3 regions of the Kitasatospora sp. NBC_01539 genome follow, and region 2 is predicted to be linked to each of the others. Evidence: riboswitches for the same ligand, from Rfam matches in the RefSeq annotation. Region 2 holds a riboswitch; each other region holds the start of a gene.
The links. A riboswitch is a leader RNA that binds a small molecule or an ion and turns the genes downstream of it on or off. The one in region 2 is predicted to bind cobalamin.
Positions count from the first base shown of each region.

Region 1: linked by a shared signal. The riboswitch ahead of OG335_RS08245 (HoxN/HupN/NixA family nickel/cobalt transporter) and the one ahead of OG335_RS12215 (cobalamin biosynthesis protein) in region 2 are both predicted to bind cobalamin.
Region 3: linked by a shared signal. The riboswitch ahead of OG335_RS15240 (ribonucleoside-diphosphate reductase subunit alpha) and the one ahead of OG335_RS12215 (cobalamin biosynthesis protein) in region 2 are both predicted to bind cobalamin.

Region 1 is NZ_CP109390.1:1,934,641-1,940,568, forward strand. Features, by position in the region: gene OG335_RS08230 (M24 family metallopeptidase) at 1-885, opposite strand, end outside; gene OG335_RS08235 (XRE family transcriptional regulator) at 1,128-1,703, opposite strand; gene OG335_RS08240 (EamA family transporter) at 1,799-2,647, shown strand; gene OG335_RS08245 (HoxN/HupN/NixA family nickel/cobalt transporter) at 2,765-3,880, opposite strand; cobalamin riboswitch at 3,912-4,119, opposite strand; gene OG335_RS08250 (ArsR/SmtB family transcription factor) at 4,203-4,565, shown strand; gene OG335_RS08255 (phosphatidylinositol-specific phospholipase C domain-containing protein) at 4,723-5,769, shown strand.
Region 2 is NZ_CP109390.1:2,843,684-2,849,611, forward strand. Features, by position in the region: gene OG335_RS12200 (hypothetical protein) at 1-1,158, opposite strand, end outside; gene OG335_RS12205 (alpha/beta hydrolase) at 1,392-2,516, opposite strand; gene OG335_RS12210 (helix-turn-helix domain-containing protein) at 2,623-3,306, opposite strand; cobalamin riboswitch at 3,473-3,666, shown strand; gene OG335_RS12215 (cobalamin biosynthesis protein) at 3,750-4,727, shown strand; gene OG335_RS12220 (cobyric acid synthase) at 4,724-5,928, shown strand, end outside.
Region 3 is NZ_CP109390.1:3,589,487-3,595,414, reverse strand. Features, by position in the region: gene OG335_RS15255 (tetratricopeptide repeat protein) at 1-404, shown strand, start outside; gene def (peptide deformylase) at 491-1,132, shown strand; gene OG335_RS15245 (ribonucleotide-diphosphate reductase subunit beta) at 1,231-2,226, opposite strand; gene OG335_RS15240 (ribonucleoside-diphosphate reductase subunit alpha) at 2,256-4,646, opposite strand; cobalamin riboswitch at 4,831-4,961, opposite strand; gene OG335_RS15235 (GNAT family N-acetyltransferase) at 5,097-5,594, opposite strand; gene OG335_RS15230 (helix-turn-helix domain-containing protein) at 5,904-5,928, shown strand, end outside.

The sequences.
Region 1 (5,928 bases), 910 kb from region 2:
GTGCACCGGGTGCTCGGTGTGCCCCGCCGACTGCAGCACCTCCCGCGCCGCCAGGTCGGGCGCGGACTCGGACACCCCCGGACCGAGCGCCTCCCGGCCCGCCCGCTGCGCCCGGAAGACCAGGCGGTGCAGGTCGACCTGCCAGGACGCCGGGGCGGCCCCGATGACGAACGTGCGCGCGGTCGAGACGCCGTAGCCGCGGTAGCGGGCACCGAGGACGACGGTGAGGAAATCGCCCTCCTCCACCCGGCGGTCGGTCGGCTGGTGCGACTCCAGGCCGGAGTGGCTGCCGGTGCCGACGGACACGGGGAACGCGGCACGGTCGGCGCCGTGGTCGATCATCCGACGCTCCAGCTCCATCGCCAGGTGACGCTCGGTCCGGCCCACGAGGATCGACTCCAGCAGCTCGCTGAGCGCCTGATCGGCGATCTCCGCGGCGATCCGCAGATCCGCGATCTCGTGCTCGTCCTTGACGACCCTCATGCGTTCGACCGCCGAACCGAGATCAGCCAGCCGCACGCCCCCGGCGACCGCGCCGAGTTCGTGGTAGCGGCGCACGGTGAGATCGTGCTCCTCGACCGCGAGGTCCATGACCTTCAGCCGGCCGGCCGCCTCGGCAGCCGCCAGGGCGGTGTCGGTCTCGGAGGGCACGAGCAACTGCGCGACGTCGGGCCCGAGGAAGTGCTCGCCGGTGTCGTCCGGCGGCAGCCCCTCCGGCAGCGCGAGCATCGCGCGCTCCCGGGTCAGCAACAGACTGGCACCGCAGGGCGGGCAGCCGGTGAGGTAGCGGACATTGGCTGCACGGGTGATCAGCACCGCGTCGACCCCCGACGCACTGCAGTGCTCCCTGAGGCGCTCACGCCGGACCGCATACGCATCGGACATGCTCCGAGCGTACGGAGGGCGGCCGGTCGCCGCCCGTCGAGGGAAGTCGGTGGCCGGGAGCGCGGCGGCGTCGGCGGTGCGGCGGCCCGCGCGGCGTCGGCACCCGTTCGTGCGGACGCCGTGGCAGTGCCGGCACCGGGGGCGTACGGACATCGGGCGCGCGGACACCGGGGCGCGCGGACGCACGCCGGTGTGGCGTCAGCGTGCGGGTGTGGCGTCAGCGGACGCCCGCCGGTGCCGCGTCAGCGTGCGGGTGGCGGTACGGAGACCACGAGGGTGAGGCGGACCGGGACGTCGCCCGCGTTGCGGTAGCCGTGGGCACAGCCCGCCTCGTAGGAAGCCGTCGAGCCGGCGCGGACGAGGTGGTCGCGGCCGTCAAGAGTGAGGGTGAGTTCACCCTCGTCGACCCGCGCGATCTCCACGGTGCCCGCTGGGTGGGGATCGGAACCGTGCGCCTCGCCCGGCATGATGACCCACTCCCACAGTTCCAGCGGGCCGGGCGCCTCGATGCCGTTCAGCAGCACACCGCTGCCGCCCTTGGCCCCGGCCCACAACCGGACGGCCTCGTCGTCGGAGACGATCCGCACCGTCGAGACCTCGTCGTAGTCGAGGAGGCGTGCGATGGACACGCCCAGCGCGTCGGCCAGCCGGACGACCGTGCCCACGCTCGGGTTGGTCCGCCCCTGCTCGATCTGGACGATCATGCCGCGGCTCACCCCCGACCTGGCGGCGAGGGCGTCGAGCGTGTGGCCCCGGTCGGTCCGCAGCCTCTTCAGGTTGCGCGCGAGGGCCTGGGTGACGAGCTCGGGATCAGGCATGCCAGTCCAATAAATTGATTCGTTCAGTTCATTTTACTGATCTATGCTGCGCGGGCCAACAAAATCCGCCCGACTGTACTCCGGAGTCCACCGTGGTGTCCCACCTGCTCGCCCTCTCCGCCAGCGCCCTCTGGGGGATGGCCGACTTCGGCGGCGGCGCGCTGACCAAGCGCATGTCCGCCCTGCGGGTCGTCGTCGCCTCCCAGGCGCTCGCGGCAGCCCTGCTGGTGATCGGCGTGGTGGTCACCGCAGGCTGGACCGAGGCCTCCTCCGGGCTCTGGTACGCAGCCGTCGCGGGCGTCATCGGCCCGTTCGCGATGCTGGCGTTCTACCGTGCCCTCGCACTCGGGCCGATGGGGGTGGTCTCGCCCCTCGCCACCGTCGGGGTGGCGGTCCCCGTCAGTCTCGGGCTGCTGCTCGGCGACCGTCCCGGGACGGGCCAACTGGCCGGGATCGCCGTCGCCGTCCTGGGTATCGCGCTCGCCGGCGGACCTCGGCGGCAGGGCGGCGCCGTCGGCGCGCGCGTCCTGCTGCTCACCCTCGGCGCGGCCTTCGGCTTCGGCGCCGTCATGGCCCTCGTCGCCCAGGCCACCGTCGACGGCGGACTGCTCCTCTCGCTCTGCGTGCAGCGGCTGTGCAACGTCGCGGTGGGCGGCGCCGCACTCCTGACCCTCCCCCGAACGTCCGGACCCGGCGAAGCCGGCGCACTGCGACGGAGCCTGCCCACGCTCACCGCCGTCGGCATCGCGGACGTGGCAGCGAACGCGAGCTACGCGGCCGCCGCCCACGGCGGATCCGTGGCGGTGGCCTCCGTGCTCGCCTCGCTGTACCCCGTCGTCACCGCGCTCATGGCGCGTGGCGTTCTGAAGGAGCGGCTGCGGCCGGTGCAGGTGGTCGGCGCGGGCCTTGCCGTGGCTGGCACACTGCTGCTGGCCGCCGGCTGACCCGGCCTCAGCAGGCCGGTACCCCGAAGGAACGGGACGGGCCGCGAGGCCCGGAGCCCTGGAGCCCTGGAGCCCCGGAGCCGGTCGGCGCACCGCACGCTCCCCCGCACTCCACGATCAGACCGTCGGCCCGGCAGCCCAGCGCTGCTCGACCCTGGCGAACCGCCAGTAGCCGATCGCCGCGGCCCAGACCACCACGAACAGCCCGACGATCACGAAGCCGACGTTGTCGAGGCTCAGCCCTGCGACCCACCCGGTCAGCGGGTCGCCGAGATCCAACTTCTCGTGCAGGACCGCCACCAGCTCGATCGTGCCGATGACGAACGCCACCGCGATCGACAGGCCCGTGATGGTCAGGTTGTAGAAGACCTTCCGCACCGGGTTGGAGAAGGCCCACTGGTACGCGAAGTTCATGAACGTGCCGTCCAGCGTGTCGAACAGGCTCATGCCGGCGGCGAAGAGCAACGGCAGGCAGACGATCGCGTACCAGGGGAGCCCGGCGGCCGCCCCGGATCCCGCCATCACCATCAGCGCGACCTCGGTGGCGGTGTCGAAGCCGAGCCCGAGCACCAGACCGACCGGGAACATCTGCCCGGGCCGGGTGATCGAACGCGTGGCACGGCCGAGCACCCGGTTCATCAGGCCGCGCGACGCGAGTCGGCGCTCCAGCTCGGCCTCGTCGAACGTACCCGCCCGCATCGCGCGGAAGACCCGCAGGATGCCGAGCAGGGCGACGAGGTTCAACGCGGCGATGAGATAGAGGAAGGCGCCCGACGCGGTGGTGCCGATGGTGCCGAGCACCTGGTGCGTGGTGGAGTCGTCGTCCATCAGCGTGCCCGCGAGCTGAGCACCGCCGGCGACCAGAGCCGCCATCAGCACGACCATCGACGAATGCCCCAGCGCGAACCAGAAGCCCACCGAGACAGGCCGACGACCGTCGGCCATGAGCTTGCGGGTGGTGTTGTCGATCACGGCGATGTGGTCGGCGTCGAAGGCGTGCCGCATGCCGAGGGTGTACGCGGTGATGCCGAGGCCCGCACCGAACACCTGCGTGCCGACCTCGTACTTCTCGGGCACCACGAGGAGGAACAACGTGCCGAACGCCACCACGTGCATCGCCAGGATCACCGCCATCAGGGCGGCGGTACGGACGGTGTCCTCCCGCCGCCAGCGGAATGCCGGCGCAGCGGGGACGGTCGGCCTGGGGGCCGTACCGGTTTCGGGCAGGGTCATCTGCGGATCACGCTCCAGCACCTCGTGGAAAGTCGTCGTGAGATGCCGTGGCCGGTCTCCTGGCTCACGGGGAGGATCCGACGGTGCCCGTACCCGGCCTTCCCGGGCGCGCCAAGGCGCCCAGTGACACACGTGGGGTACGGATTGACTCCCCGTTCACAGTGGCGAGGGCCGCTCCGGACTGGGACCTCAGAGGTCCGACACCGGTCTTCCCGAGCACCACGGCGGCTCCACCGTAGGGGTGACGACACGACAGCTGCAAGCCTGCACACCTGCGCAGGTGTCGAAGATCACGGCAGGGCGGACTGCGAGAATGCCCGTCATGCACCTCGTCCCCGCGGACCGCGCACACCACCGCACCATCGACGGACACCAGGTCTGCGAGGCCATCGCCGCGATCGGCGACGCCGAGCACGTCCGGGCCTGGGCCGACCGCTTCGCACTGCTCTCCGATCCCGGTCGCCTCGCCCTCCTGCTCGCCCTGCACCAGACCGGGCCGATGGCCGTCAGCGATCTGGCCGTCGCCTCCGGCATGCGCGACCCTGCCGTGTCGCAGGCGCTGCGACTCCTGCGGGCCGCAGGCACGGTGGCCGGCGAACGGGACGGGCGCATCGTGCGCTATCGACTCACCGACGCGGCGGTCGCGGAGCTCCTCGAACACGGGGTGCTCGGCCGTACGGACTGAACGTGCATATACCCGGCATGTCCTGACGGATGGTCATTGAGCGGAGCCCTTCAGCCAAGTTTTCTTGTCATGTCACCTTGAAGCAGTCCTGGTACTCCATGCTTCCGGAAGCGGCTCGTCCGAGCCGCCGCCCTCATGCTCCTGACGAGGAGACACCGTGAAGCTTCGCCGTACCCTCGCCGTCTCGCTGCTGGCCGCCGCCACCTCCCTGCTCCCGGCCCAGCAGTCCGGCGCCTCCACCGGCGGCCAACTGCCGTTCGGCTCGGCCACCGCAGTCGGCATCCACAACACCTACGAGACGGCTTCCTTCCCCTTCCTCGCCCAGGGCCTGGACACCGGCACGGGCATGATCGAGCTGGACGTCTGGACGGACACCGTCACCACCGAGTGGAAGGTCAGCCACTCCAACCCGCTCGGCAACACCAACAACTGCGTGGCGGCGACCAGCGCTGCGCAGCTCTACAGCGGCGGCACCAACAAGAACCTCGAGTACTGCCTCGACGACATCCGCATCTGGCTGGGCGCCCACCCCTCCAGCGGCCCGCTGGTCGTCAAGCTGGAGCTCAAGGGCGGGTTCGCGGGCAACCGCGGCATGGGTGCCGCCCAGCTCGACAGCCTCATAGCCGCCCACCTCGGCAGTGCCGTCTTCCGCCCGGCCGACCTTCTCACCAAGCCCGGCGGCGGCACCTACACCACCCTCGACGACGCCGCCAAGGCGGGCAACTGGCCGACGCGCAGCGCGCTGTCCGGTCGCGTGCTCGTGGACGTCATCCCGGGCACCGTCGAGGAGGGCAACCCCTTCGACACCCTGCACACCGACGTCGAGTACGCGCGCTACCTGCGCGACCTTGCCGCTGCCGGCAAGGTGGGTCAGGCCCAGGTGTTCCCCGTCGTGCACGGAGCCTCCTCCGGTGACCCCCGCACCGCGTACAGCGAGACCAGCATCCGGCCGTGGTTCGTGGTGTTCGACGGCGACGCGTCCGCCTACGTCGGTGGCATAGACACGTCCTGGTACGACAGCCGCCACTACCTGCTGGTCATGACCGACGCCCACAACGTCGCGCCAGCCATCAGCGCCACCGACCCGACCGCAGAGCAGGCCCGCAATCGGGTCACCCAGCTCGCCGCCGCACACGCCAGCATCGTCTCCAGCGACTGGCGGAGCCTGCCCGAGGTCCAGGCGCTCGTGCTGCCCCGGGGCTGACACCGCGGCGGCCCGACGGCCTCCCGGTGCACGGGCAGGGCGCACGGCCCACGAGGGCCCGGCCCGCGCCCCGCTCGTGCACCCGGGGGCCATCGTGATCAGGTGTCGGAAGATGACCGGCCGTGGTCGCGGCGCACCGGGCCGGGCCGCGGAGCGGCA
Region 2 (5,928 bases):
CGGGCCCTCGTCGGAGCGCTCGGCCAGCCAGAGCAGCGCGTAGGGCCGCAGCACGGTCTCCTCGACGGCCGCGCGGACGGCCTGCTCGGCGGTGCCGCCGGCCACCCGGAGGGCTTCGAAGGCGAGACCGCGCACGAGGGCGTCCTCGCCGCGGGCGGCGTCGAGGAGCTCGGCGACCGCGCGGTCGGCGGGTCGGGCGGCGACCCAGGCCCGGTACTCGGCGCGGGCCGGGCCGGGGGTGTAGTCGGCGCAGGCGCTCAGGAGCTCCTGGGCGCTCTGCTCGATGTGGCCGGCCGCGGTCTGCGCGACGGTGCAGATCTCCTCCAGCTTGGCGCGCACCGCCCAGTGGCCGAGGGGGGAGAGCTCGGCGGCCTCGTCACGGCGCTCCAGGGCACCCACGGCGGCCAGACCGTCCAGCATCCAGTCGAGGACCGCGGCGGCGTCGGCGGCGGCCGTGGGGGTGTCGATCTGCGGTTCGCGGCAGGTGCCGCGGACGGCGGACATCGCGGAGGCCGCGTGCGGCACGGGCGAGAGCCCGAGCGCGCCGGGGACGACGCCGTGCCGGCGCTCGTCGAGGCCGCGGCGGAGCAGCTCCAGCAGTTCGCCGTCCGACACCGGGCCGTCGACGAGGTGCAGGAAGGAGAGGAGTTGCGGCGCCTGGTCGACGGCCTGGCCGGCGAGCACGGCGAAGACGCCGCGCATGGCGGCGGGCGGCACGGGCGCGAGGAGGGTCCAGGCGTCGAACAGCGCCGACCAGCCGCGGATCACCGCCTCGTCGTCGTGCTCCCAGGCGTTGAGGCGCCAGCCCGGCCCGGCTCCGGCGTCGCGGAGCTCGACCAGGCCGACGAGCAGGGCTTGCCCCCAGGCCTTGGCGGCCGCGCCCACGGTCATCGCGAGGGCGCGGCCGGCGGCCCTGGCGTCGTCGGGCAGGAGCTCGCCGCGCTTGTCGACCTCGGCGAGCTCGCCGGCCCAGCGGGAGATCCGCACGGCGTCGGCGAGCATTCGGCGGGCCAGCGGGGCCAGCTCTGCGGGTGCGGGGAAGCCCTCGGGCACCGGCACGCGGCCGCGGCCGGGCTTGGGCCCGGGGGTGCGGCGGCGGGCGGGTCCGCCCGGCTGCTCATGGTCGGCTCGGCGGGCCGCTCCTGGCAGACGGGTCACCGTCGCTCCGGTGCGGATCGCGGGCTGGAGCGGGGCATCACGGTCGCGCGGGTTCCGAGACGTCACGCCGTGCAGTCTTCCCCGCGCAGGGGCCTTCTGTCACATCGAGTTCTACGCGCGCTCGCACGTCCGGTCCGCGGACGGGGGATGAGATCGGGCATCCGGCATCAAACCGGGCTCACGATCACGAAATATGACATGAGCACAACCGTCGCGGAGGCCCGGAGGACGCCTCAGAGCAGCGGCGTCAGCCACCGCCGCAGCGCCTCCGTGTACGCGTCCGGGTCCGCGTTCCAGAGGGCGGCGTGCGCGCCCTCCGGGACGGGCCGCAGGCTCACCAGGTCGGGCCGCCGTTCGGCGAGCCGGGCCGCGGCGGCCCACGGCGCCACGGCGTCGTCGGGGCTGTGCAGCAGCAGCGCGGGCACGTGGAGGTCGGTGCCGTCCGCGAGCCGGGCGAAGCCCGCCAGGTCGACCCGGGTCCGGCCCTCGGCCGCCAGCGCGCCGAGCTCCGCCAGCGGCGCCGGCACGCCCGCCCGGGTGGCCTCGCGGCGCACGGTCGCGCGCCAGTCCAGCACCGGCGAGTCCAGCACCAGGCCCGCCACGGACTCCCGCCAGGCCGACCGGGCCGCCGTGTGCAGCGCCATGGTGGCGCCGAGCGACCAGCCGTACAGCACCACGCGGTCGGCGCCGTGGGCGCGGGCGAAGCGGAGGGCGGCGTCCACGTCCTGCCACTCGGTCTCGCCGAAGTGGCTCAGCCCGTCGGGCGGGGGCGGCGCCCCGTCGTCCCCGCGGTGGGTGACGACCAGCGCGGGCAGCCGCAGCGCGTGCAGCAACGGCAGCACGGGCAGGGTCTGCTGCCGGTCGGCGCCCGGGCCGTGCACCAGCACCACCCACAGCCCCCGCATGCCCGGCAGGTACCAGGCGGGCATCGGCCCGAGCTCGCCGTCGACGGCGGCCTCCGTGAAGTCGAGGCCGAGGGCGGAGTGCGGGTCGCCGGTCCCGACGCGGGCGGTCACCCGCACCTCGGCGCCGCCGGCGAGCGGGGCCCCGGCCGACAGCAGGCGGCGGGTGACGCTCTGCGGGGCGGTGCCGAGCAGCTCGCCGACGACGGCGTGCCCGCCCCCGGCCCACTCCAGGGCGTAGCGGCCGGGCCGCTCCGTCTCGACGCTGCGGGTGAGGGTGACGGAGTCCGGCCCCACGTGGTGGACGCGGACGCCCGCGGCCGACCCGAAGACGCCGCCCGCGGAGCCGGGACGGACGGACCGTTCGGAGGCGCGGCGGCCGGCCAGGAGCACGGCGGCGGCCCCGGCTCCGACGACGGCGGCAGCGACGGCGGTGGCGGTTCCCCAGCTGCGCATGGCATCCCCGGTCTGCTGGCTTCGGACATGGCGCTCCCAGTCCACGCCCGGCAGGCGGCATCCGGCCACCCGGGCGGGCCGTCCGGGCGGCGGCGCCCCCGCGGGCTCAGACCGGGACGTCGCCGGGCCACCCGGCGAGCAGCTCCCAGAAGCGGTCGGCGGGCGCCTGCGGGCGGGCGGGCACCGCGGGGGCGGCTCCCCAGTGCGCGGGCACGAGGTAGGTGTCCCGGAGGGCCGCGAGGACCTCCGCGAGGACGTCGTGCGACGCCGGGACGATCCGGGCGACGGCTGCGAGCTGCGCCTGCCAGCGGCCGTCGACGACCTGCCGCAGCAGGCGCTCCAGGGCGTCCTGACGGCCGGTCACCGCCACCAGGGTGCGCAGCGGGACGCCGAGCACGTGCGCGAGGGCCCGGCCCACCTCCTCGGGCGCGTCCCACCGGCCGGCGGCCTCGGCGCGGGCGTACACCTGCGGGGCAACGCCGATCCGCCGCGCCGTCTCGGCCGGGGTGAGCTCGCGGGCCAGCCGGAAGTCGCGCAGCGAGGCGGGGCCCGCGTCCATCAGCCGGACAGGCGGGCACCACAGCGCCCGGGCCAGCGCGACGAACTCCTCCTCGGAGGGCCGCAGCGCGCCGCTCTCCCAGGCGAGGACGTGCGCGGGCAGCAGCCGCACCCCGTGCGCGGCCATGCCGTCGGCGACCTGTTCGGGCGTCAGGCCGAGCCCGGCGCGGTGGGCCCGGGCGGCCCGGGGGGAGAACGGCACCGGGAGCGGGACGGGCGGGGTGCGTCGCATGCGACAAGAACGTACGGCGGGCCCGCGGCCGGCCCCAGCCGCCGAACGCACGAAGCGGCGGCGCCGGGCCCCGTGCGGGGGCTGGAGGATCGTACGGACCGCGGGCCCCGCGGACGGCGACGGTGTGTGACCAACCCCTCCGCACGCTTGGTTGACTCCCGGTCGGAGCGCGTGATGGTATCGCTGGGCCATACGGAGGCATGCAGAGGAAGCCGGTGCGAATCCGGCGCGGTCCCGCCACTGTCACCGGGGAGCACGCTCGAACACATGGTCACGACGGTCCGCCACAGGGCCGTTGGAAGGCCCGGGGGTGTGTCGGACCCGGAAGCCAGGAGACTCTCGCCGCCGGTTCGTCGATCCAGGGCGCGGACCCTGAGTGAGGACACGCACGCCATGCAGGCTGCCCGGCGGTCTCCGCTGCGCCCCGACCGGGGAACCGGGCGGTGAGCCGTCCGACCCAGGCGTCCCCCTATCTGCTGGGCGCCGTCGCGGGGTACCTCGCCGACACCGCGTTCGCCGACCCGCGCCGGGGCCACCCGGTGGCCGTGTTCGGCAGCGCCGCGGGACGGCTGGAGCGGGCCCTGTGGCGCGACCACCGGGGGGCGGGTGCCGCCTACACCGCGCTCTGCGTGGGCGCCGTGGCCGCCGGGGCGGTGCTCGCCGAACGCGCCCTCGGGCGCAGCCGCCCGGCCCGTACGGCGCTCGCCGCGGCCGCCGTCTGGACGGTGCTCGGCGGCACCTCGCTCACCCGGGAGGCCCGCACGATCGGCCGCGCCCTGGAGGCCGGCGACCTCGCCGCCGCCCGCGAGCGGCTCCCGCACCTGTGCGGCCGCGACCCGAGCGCGCTGGACGGGCAGCAGATCGCCCGCGCCGTCGTCGAGTCGGTCGCCGAGAACACCGCCGACGCCGTCGTCAACGCGCTCACCTGGGGGGCCCTCGCCGGCACGCCCGGCCTGCTGGCCTTCCGCGCCGTCAACACGCTGGACGCCATGGTCGGTCACCGCACGCCGCGGCACACGCGCTTCGGCTGGGCGTCGGCCCGGCTCGACGACGTCGCCGGCTGGCCCGGCGCCCGGCTCACGGCGCTGCTGGCCGTCGCCGCGGCGGAGCACCCGCGGGCCGCCTGGACGGTCTGGCGGCGCGACGGCTCCGCCCACCCCAGCCCGAACGCGGGCCAGGCCGAGTCGGCGTTCGCGGGGGCCCTCGGCGTCCGCCTCGGCGGCACGCTGCGGTACGGGACGCGGGTCGAGCACCGGCCCGTCCTGGGCGCGGAACTGCGGCCGGTCGCCGCCGCCGACATCGAACGGGCCTGCGCGCTCTCGCGGCGGGTCGGCGTGCTGGCGCTGGCCGTCACGCTCGCCGGCCGGGCCGTCCGGGCCCGCCGCCGCGCACGCAGGACGACAGGAGGAGTGGGCCGATGAGCCGGGCACTGCTGGTCGCGGGGACGACCTCGGACGCGGGCAAGAGCGTGGTCACGGCGGCGGTCTGCCGCTGGCTGGTCCGCCGGGGCGTGCGGGTCGCGCCGTTCAAGGCGCAGAACATGTCGCTCAACTCCTTCGTCACCGCGGACGGCGCCGAGATCGGCCGGGCGCAGGCGATGCAGGCGCAGGCCGCCCGGGTGGAGCCGGAGGCCGCGATGAACCCGGTGCTGCTCAAGCCCGGTGCGGACGGCCGCAGCCAGGTCGTGCTGCTCGGGCGGCCGGTCGCGGAGGTCGGCGCGCTCGACTACCGCGAGCGCAAGCCCGTCCTGCTGGAACGGGCCCTGGAGTGCCTGGCCGACCTGCGCAGCCGGTACGACGTGGTGGTCTGCGAGGGGGCGGGGTCGCCCGCCGAGATCAACCTGCGCGACCGCGACATCGCCAACATGGGCCTGGCGACCGCCGCGAACCTGCCCGTCGTGGTGGTCGGCGACATCGACCGCGGCGGGGTGTTCGCCGCGATGTACGGCACGCTGGCGCTGCTCTCCGCGCAGGACCAGGCGCTGGTGTCGGGCTGGTTCGTCAACAAGTTCCGCGGCGACGCGCGGCTCCTCGCGCCCGGCCTGGAGATGCTGGAGGGCCTGACGGGCCGTCCGGTGCTGGGCACGCTGCCCATGCTGCCGGGGCTGTGGCTGGACGCCGAGGACTCGCTCGACCTGTCGACCGTCGCCGAACGCGCCCCGGTGGCCGCCCCCCACGGCACGGACGTGCTGCGGGTCGCCGTCGTGCGGTTTCCCCGGCTGTCGAACTTCACCGACGTCGACGCGCTCGCCCAGGAGCCCGGCGTGCTGGTGCGCTGGGCGACCCGGCCCGAGGAACTCGCCGACGCCGACCTGGTGATCCTGCCCGGCACCCGGGCGACCGTCGCCGACCTCGCCTGGCTGCGCGAACGCGGCCTGGACCGCGCGGTGCGCGCCCGGGCGGCGGCCGGCCTGCCGGTGCTCGGCGTGTGCGGCGGCTACCAGATGCTCGCCCGGGAGATCACCGACGACGTCGAGTCGGGGGCCGGCACGGTCGCGGGCCTCGCCCTGCTGCCGACCCGGGTCGTCTTCGGCCGGGAGAAGGTGCTCGCCCGCCCGGTCGGCGAGGCGTACGGGGAGCGGGTCGAGGGGTACGAGATCCACCACGGCGTGGTCACCGTCGA
Region 3 (5,928 bases), 750 kb from region 2:
ACGAGATCGAGCTGTGGGCGCCCTCGCCGGTGCCGACCTTCGTCGTGCTGCTGCAGGCGGCCACCGCCGCCGACCGGGACGCCCTGGAGCGCTTCGTCGCCGACGCCGGGTACGCCGCCGAGGACTGGACGGCCTCCGTGCGCCTGCTGTGCCGGGCCTGTTCGGAGAGCCGGATGGCCATCGACGACGGCCACACCGCCCACCACGACCCGCACGACGACGGCGACCCGCTGCACCCCGGCCACCTGAGCCACCTCAGCCAGGGCAGCGCGGGCAGCGCCTGGCTGGTGGAGCGCGAGTGCGGCATCGCCGCGCCCGCCGGGCTCGTCCGCACCCTGCTCGACCGGTGGGTCGCCGCCTCCCCGGTGACCCGCGCCTACCGTGACCTCGAAGAGGTCTGCTGACCCCGAGGGTAAGGGCCGGGACACCGTGCGGAGCCGTACCCTTGAGCGGTACACCCGGACGGATCCACGGAAGCGGAAGACAAGCGATGGCCGACGAGCACGCGCACGACCACGACCACGAGCACGCGCACAGCGAGCAGGACGAGAGCCCGGTGCAGAAGGTCGTCGGCGAGCTGCCCGACCCCGGCAAGGGGTCGGCCCGGCCGATCACCGTGTTCGGCAACCCGGTGCTGCACCGCGAGGTCGCCACCGTGACCGCGTTCGACGGCGAACTCGCCTCGCTCATCGACGACATGTTCGCCTCGATGTACGCCGCCGACGGGGTCGGCCTGGCCGCCAACCAGATCGGCGTCGACCTGAAGGTCTTCGTGTACGACTGCCCCGACGACGAGGGTGTGCGGCACGTCGGACACGTCGTCAACCCGGTGCTGGTGGACCTTCCGGCGGGCCGCCGCGTCCTCGACGACTCCGCCGAGGGCTGCCTCTCCGTCCCCACCGCGTACATGGACCTCGCCCGCCCGGACTTCGCCGCCGTCACCGGCCAGGACAAGGACGGCAGGGCGATCAGCGTCGAGGGCACCGGCTTCTTCGCCCGCTGCCTCCAGCACGAGACCGACCACCTGTACGGCTACCTCTACGTCGACCGGCTCTCCAAGCGCGACCGCAAGGACGCGCTGCGGCAGATGGCCGAGGGCACCCCGCGCTACGCGACCGTGCCGAACGACTGACGCGCACCCGCGCACGGAGGGCCGCTCCCCGGGTGGGGGAGCGGCCCTCGGTGCGTGGCAGGTCCGTCGGCGGCAGGACGCTCCGGCGGCGGGGTGCGCTAGAAGTCGTCGTCGAAGGAGACCGAACCCTCGACGGCGACCTGGTACGCGGAGACCCGGCGCTCGAAGAAGTTGGTCAGCTCCTGGACGTTCTGCAGCTCCATGAACCCGAACGGGTTGGTGGAGCCGTAGCGGACCGGCAGGCCGAGGCGGGCGAGCCGCTGGTCGGCGACGGCCTCCAGGTACTGGCGCATGGAGGCGGTGTTCATGCCGGGCAGGCCGTCGCCGCACAGGTCCTGCGCGAACTGGAGCTCGGCCTCGACGGCCTCCTCCATCATCGCGGTGACCTGCTTCGCCAGCGCGTCGTCGAAGAGGTCGGGCTCCTCCTCGCGGACGGTGTCGACCACCGACATGGCGAAGTCCATGTGCATGGACTCGTCACGGAACACCCAGTTGGTGCCGGTCGCCAGGCCGTGCAGCAGGCCGCGGCTGCGGAACCAGTACACGTACGCGAAGGCGCCGTAGAAGAACAGGCCCTCCACGCAGGCCGCGAAGCAGATCAGGTTGAGCAGGAACGCCCGGCGGTCGTCCTTGGTCTGCAGCGAGTCGAGGTGGTCGACCGCGTTCATGTACGTGAAGCAGAACTGCGCCTTCTGGTGGATGGAGGGGATGTTCTCCACCGCCGAGAAGGCCGCCGCGCGGTCGTCCGGGTCGGGCAGGTAGGTGTCGAGCAGCGTCAGGTAGAACTGGACGTGCACGGCCTCCTCGAACAGCTGGCGCGACAGGTAGAGCCGGGCCTCGGGCGAGTTGATGTGCTTGTAGAGGCTCAGCACGACGTTGTTGGACACGATCGAGTCGCCGGTCGCGAAGAAGGCGACCAGCCGGCCGATCATGTGCCGCTCGCCCTCGCTGAGCTTGGCGAGGTCGGCGACGTCGGAGTGCAGGTCCACCTCCTCCACGGTCCAGGTGTTCTTGATGGCGTCCCGGTAGCGGTCGTAGAACGACGGGTACCGCATCGGGCGCAGCGTCAGCTCGAAGCCCGGGTCGAGCAGCATCTTCTGACGGGCGGCGTCGGTCGGGGTGGTCACTGGCAGGCCTCGCAGGACTCGGGGTTCTCCAGGGAGCAGGCGATGGCGTCCTGCTCCTCCTGGCTCATGGTCGGGGCGGGCACCGGCACCGGGGCGGCGGCGCGGGCGCCGGTGGCGGCCTGCGCGATGCGGGTGGCCGGGCGCGACCGCAGGTAGTACGTGGTCTTGAGGCCGACCTTCCACGCGTACGCGTACATCGAGCTGAGCTTGCCGATGGTGGGCGCCGCCAGGAAGAGGTTCAGCGACTGGCTCTGGTCGATGTACGGCATGCGGGCCGCGGCCAGGTCGATGAGCGCGCGCTGCGGCAGCTCCCATGCCGTGCGGTAGAGGGAACGGACCTCGGCCGGCAGCCAGTTGAGCTCCTGCACGGAGCCGTTGGACTCGCGCAGCGCGTCCCGGGTCTGCTGGTCCCAGACACCGAGCGCCTTCAGCTCCCGCACCAGGTACGGGTTGACCTGGAGGAACTCGCCGGAGAGGGTCTCGCGCTTGAAGAGGTTCGACACCTGCGGCTCGATGCACTCGTACACGCCGGCGATCGAGGCGATCGTCGCGGTCGGCGCGATCGCCAGCAGCAGCGAGTTGCGCAGGCCGGTCGCGGCGATGCGGGTGCGCAGCGCCTCCCAGCGCTCCGTCCACCGCGGGGTGGCCGAGCCGAAGTGGTCGATGTGCAGCTCGCCGCGGGCGGCGCGGGTCTCGCCGTACGCCTCGTGGCGGCCGAACTGCTCGGCGAGGTCGGCGGAGCGCTCGTACGCGGTGAGCATGATGCGCTCGGAGATCAGGGTGGAGAGGGCCGCCGCCTCGGCGGAGTCGAAGTCGATCCGCAGCTGGAAGAAGACGTCCTGCAGGCCCATGATGCCCAGGCCGACCGGCCGCCAGCGGGAGTTGGAGGTGCCGGCCTCGGTGGTCGGGTAGAAGTTGATGTCGATGACCCGGTCGAGGAAGGTCACCGCGGTGCGCACGGTGGCGTCCAGGCGGTCCCAGTCCATCGCGTTCAGCAGGTCGTCGACGGTGGCGCCGGGGGCGACGTGCGCGCCCAGGTTGACCGAGCCGAGGTTGCAGACGGCCGTCTCGGAGTCGTCGGTGACCTCCAGGATCTCCGTGCACAGGTTGGACGAGTGCACGGTGCGGCCGGGCAGCGCGGTCTGGTTGGCGGCCCGGTTGGAGGCGTCCTTGAAGGTCATCCAGCCGTTGCCGGTCTGCGCCAGGGTGCGCATCATGCGGGCGTACAGGGTCTGCGCGGGGATGGTGCGCACCGCCTTGCCCGCCTGCTCGGCCTTGCGGTACGCCTCGTCGAAGTCGGCGCCCCACAGGTCGACGAGCTCCGGCACGTCGGCGGGGGAGAAGAGCGACCAGTCGGCGTCCGCGTTGACCCGGCGCATGAACTCGTCCGGGATCCAGTGCGCCAGGTTGAGGTTGTGCGTCCGGCGGGCCTCCTCGCCGGTGCTGTCGCGGAGCTCCAGGAACTCCTCGATGTCGGCGTGCCAGGTCTCCAGGTAGACGCAGGCGGCGCCCTTGCGCCGGCCGCCCTGGTTGACCGCGGCCACGGAGGAGTCCAGGGTGCGGAGGAACGGCACGATGCCGTTGGACTGGCCGTTGGTGCCGCGGATCAGGCTGCCGCGCGAACGGATCCGCGAGTACGACAGGCCGATGCCGCCGGCGTGCTTGGAGAGCCGCGCGATCTGCGCGTACCGGTCGTAGATCGAGTCGAGGTTGTCGAGCGGCGAGTCCAGCAGGTAGCACGACGACATCTGCGGGTGCTTGGTGCCGGAGTTGAAGAGCGTCGGCGAGGACGTCAGGTACTCCAGACGGCTCATCAGCCGGTACAGCTCGGCGACCTCGGCCACCGACTGCACGGTGTCGCCGACCGCGAGGCCCGCGGCGACGCGCAGCAGGAAGTGCTGCGGGGTCTCGACGACCTTGCGGGTGATCGGGTGGCGCAGCAGGTAGCGGGACTGCACGGTGCGCAGGCCGAAGTACTCGAAGCGGTCGTCGCCCTGTCGGTCGATCAGGGCGTCGAAGGCGGCGGCGTGCTTCGCGACGAAGGCGGCCGTGGTGTCGCCGATCAGACCCTCGGCGTGACCGACGGCGACCGAGGCGGCGAAGGACACCGCGCCCTGCGAGACGGCCTCGTCCTGGATCTCCAGGGCGAGCAGCCGGGCGGCGAGCTTCGAGTACTGCGGGTCCTCGGCGATCATCGACGCGGCGGCCTCCACGGCCAGCCCGCGCAGCTCGGCGAAGTCCGAACCGGCGTGGCGGCCGCGCAGCGCGGCGGCGGCGACGTGGCCGGGGTCCACCTGGGGGAGATCGGTGCTGCGGTCGGTGAGCAGCCGGAGCAGAGCAGCACCGGGGTCGGGCCGGTCGGATCCGGCAGATCCCTGGGAGGGCAGGGTGACTGAGGCAGCGACGGTCAAGGCGCACTCTCTCCTGTGGCGGCAGCGGACGGCGGCGTTGCCCGGGCCGTGCGTGGCAGGGGAGGACGGCACGCCGGACCGCGAAGGGGCGCGCGTCGTCTACCCGGCCCACCCGCGTGGCCTGGACGGTACTGCTGTGCTTCAAGGCATCTGCGGGGAAGCCGTGTGGCACACCGTCGGCAGGTCCTCGGACTGTGCGGTCCCCGGCGTCGCGGGCCGCTCACCGTTGCGGGGCAGTCCCGGACTTCCACCGGATTCCCCTGCGTCGACAGCGAGAGTGAGCATACATGTAGTGGTCGCTCGTTGATGTGCCCCCATATCTTGTGCACGCTACGTGTCGTCCTGATGGCGTCCGGCCGCGGCGGCGCAACGGAGGCCCGCCCGTACGGACACGCTGCGTGTCCGCCGGACGGGCCGGGCTAACCGTCAGAAGGTCAGTGAGTACACCATCAGCGGTCCGAGGCCCGGCCGGGGCGACCAGTCGCGGTCCGGGCTGCGGCGGAAGCCGAGCCGCTCGTAGAGGCGGTGGGCGGCGGACATGTCCGCCATCGTGGAGAAAGCCATGCCCGCGAGTCCGAGCGCGCGGCTGCGGTCCGCCGCCGCCGTGACGAGCGCCGCGCCGACGCCCCGGCCGCGGGCGGACGGGGCGACGGCGAGCATCCGGATCTCCCCCTCGTGCGGCCCGGCGACGTCCGCCCAGGGGGTGCCGCCGGGGGCGAAGGTCACGCTGCCGAGGACACGTCCGTCCGCCGGGTCGACGGCGACGAGGAGCTCGGCCTCCTCGCTGCGGGGACGGGCGTCACGGAGGCGGGCCGCGTAGGCGCTGCCGGGCGCGGTGTGGCCGCCGGCGACGAAGGCCTCGACCGTGACGGTTCCGGCCCCTGCGAGGTCCTCGGCGAGGGCCCGGCGGATGACGATGTCCATCCGTCCAGTGTGCCGCCGCCGGGGGCGTCGGGACCGGCCGGGGTGCCGTGCAGCCGGCCGGGGAGGTCCGGGTCGGCCGGGTAGCCGCCGGGGCGGTGCCAGTTGTCGCGCCCCTGGCGGGAGTTCCGGTCGACGTCGCGGCCGACGAGGGCGCCGAGCAGGCCGAAGCCGCCGATGACGGAGAGGAGGACGGTCGCGTCGGTGAGCATCGAGGAGGTCATGCGCTCCACTCTGGCCGGGGGCCGCGGCACCGACGAGTGGCAGGAAAGACCACTTGCATCGAAATCCTGCCAGCGTCATGCTGGAGCCATGCTGAAGAACGTCGTCGCCGTCG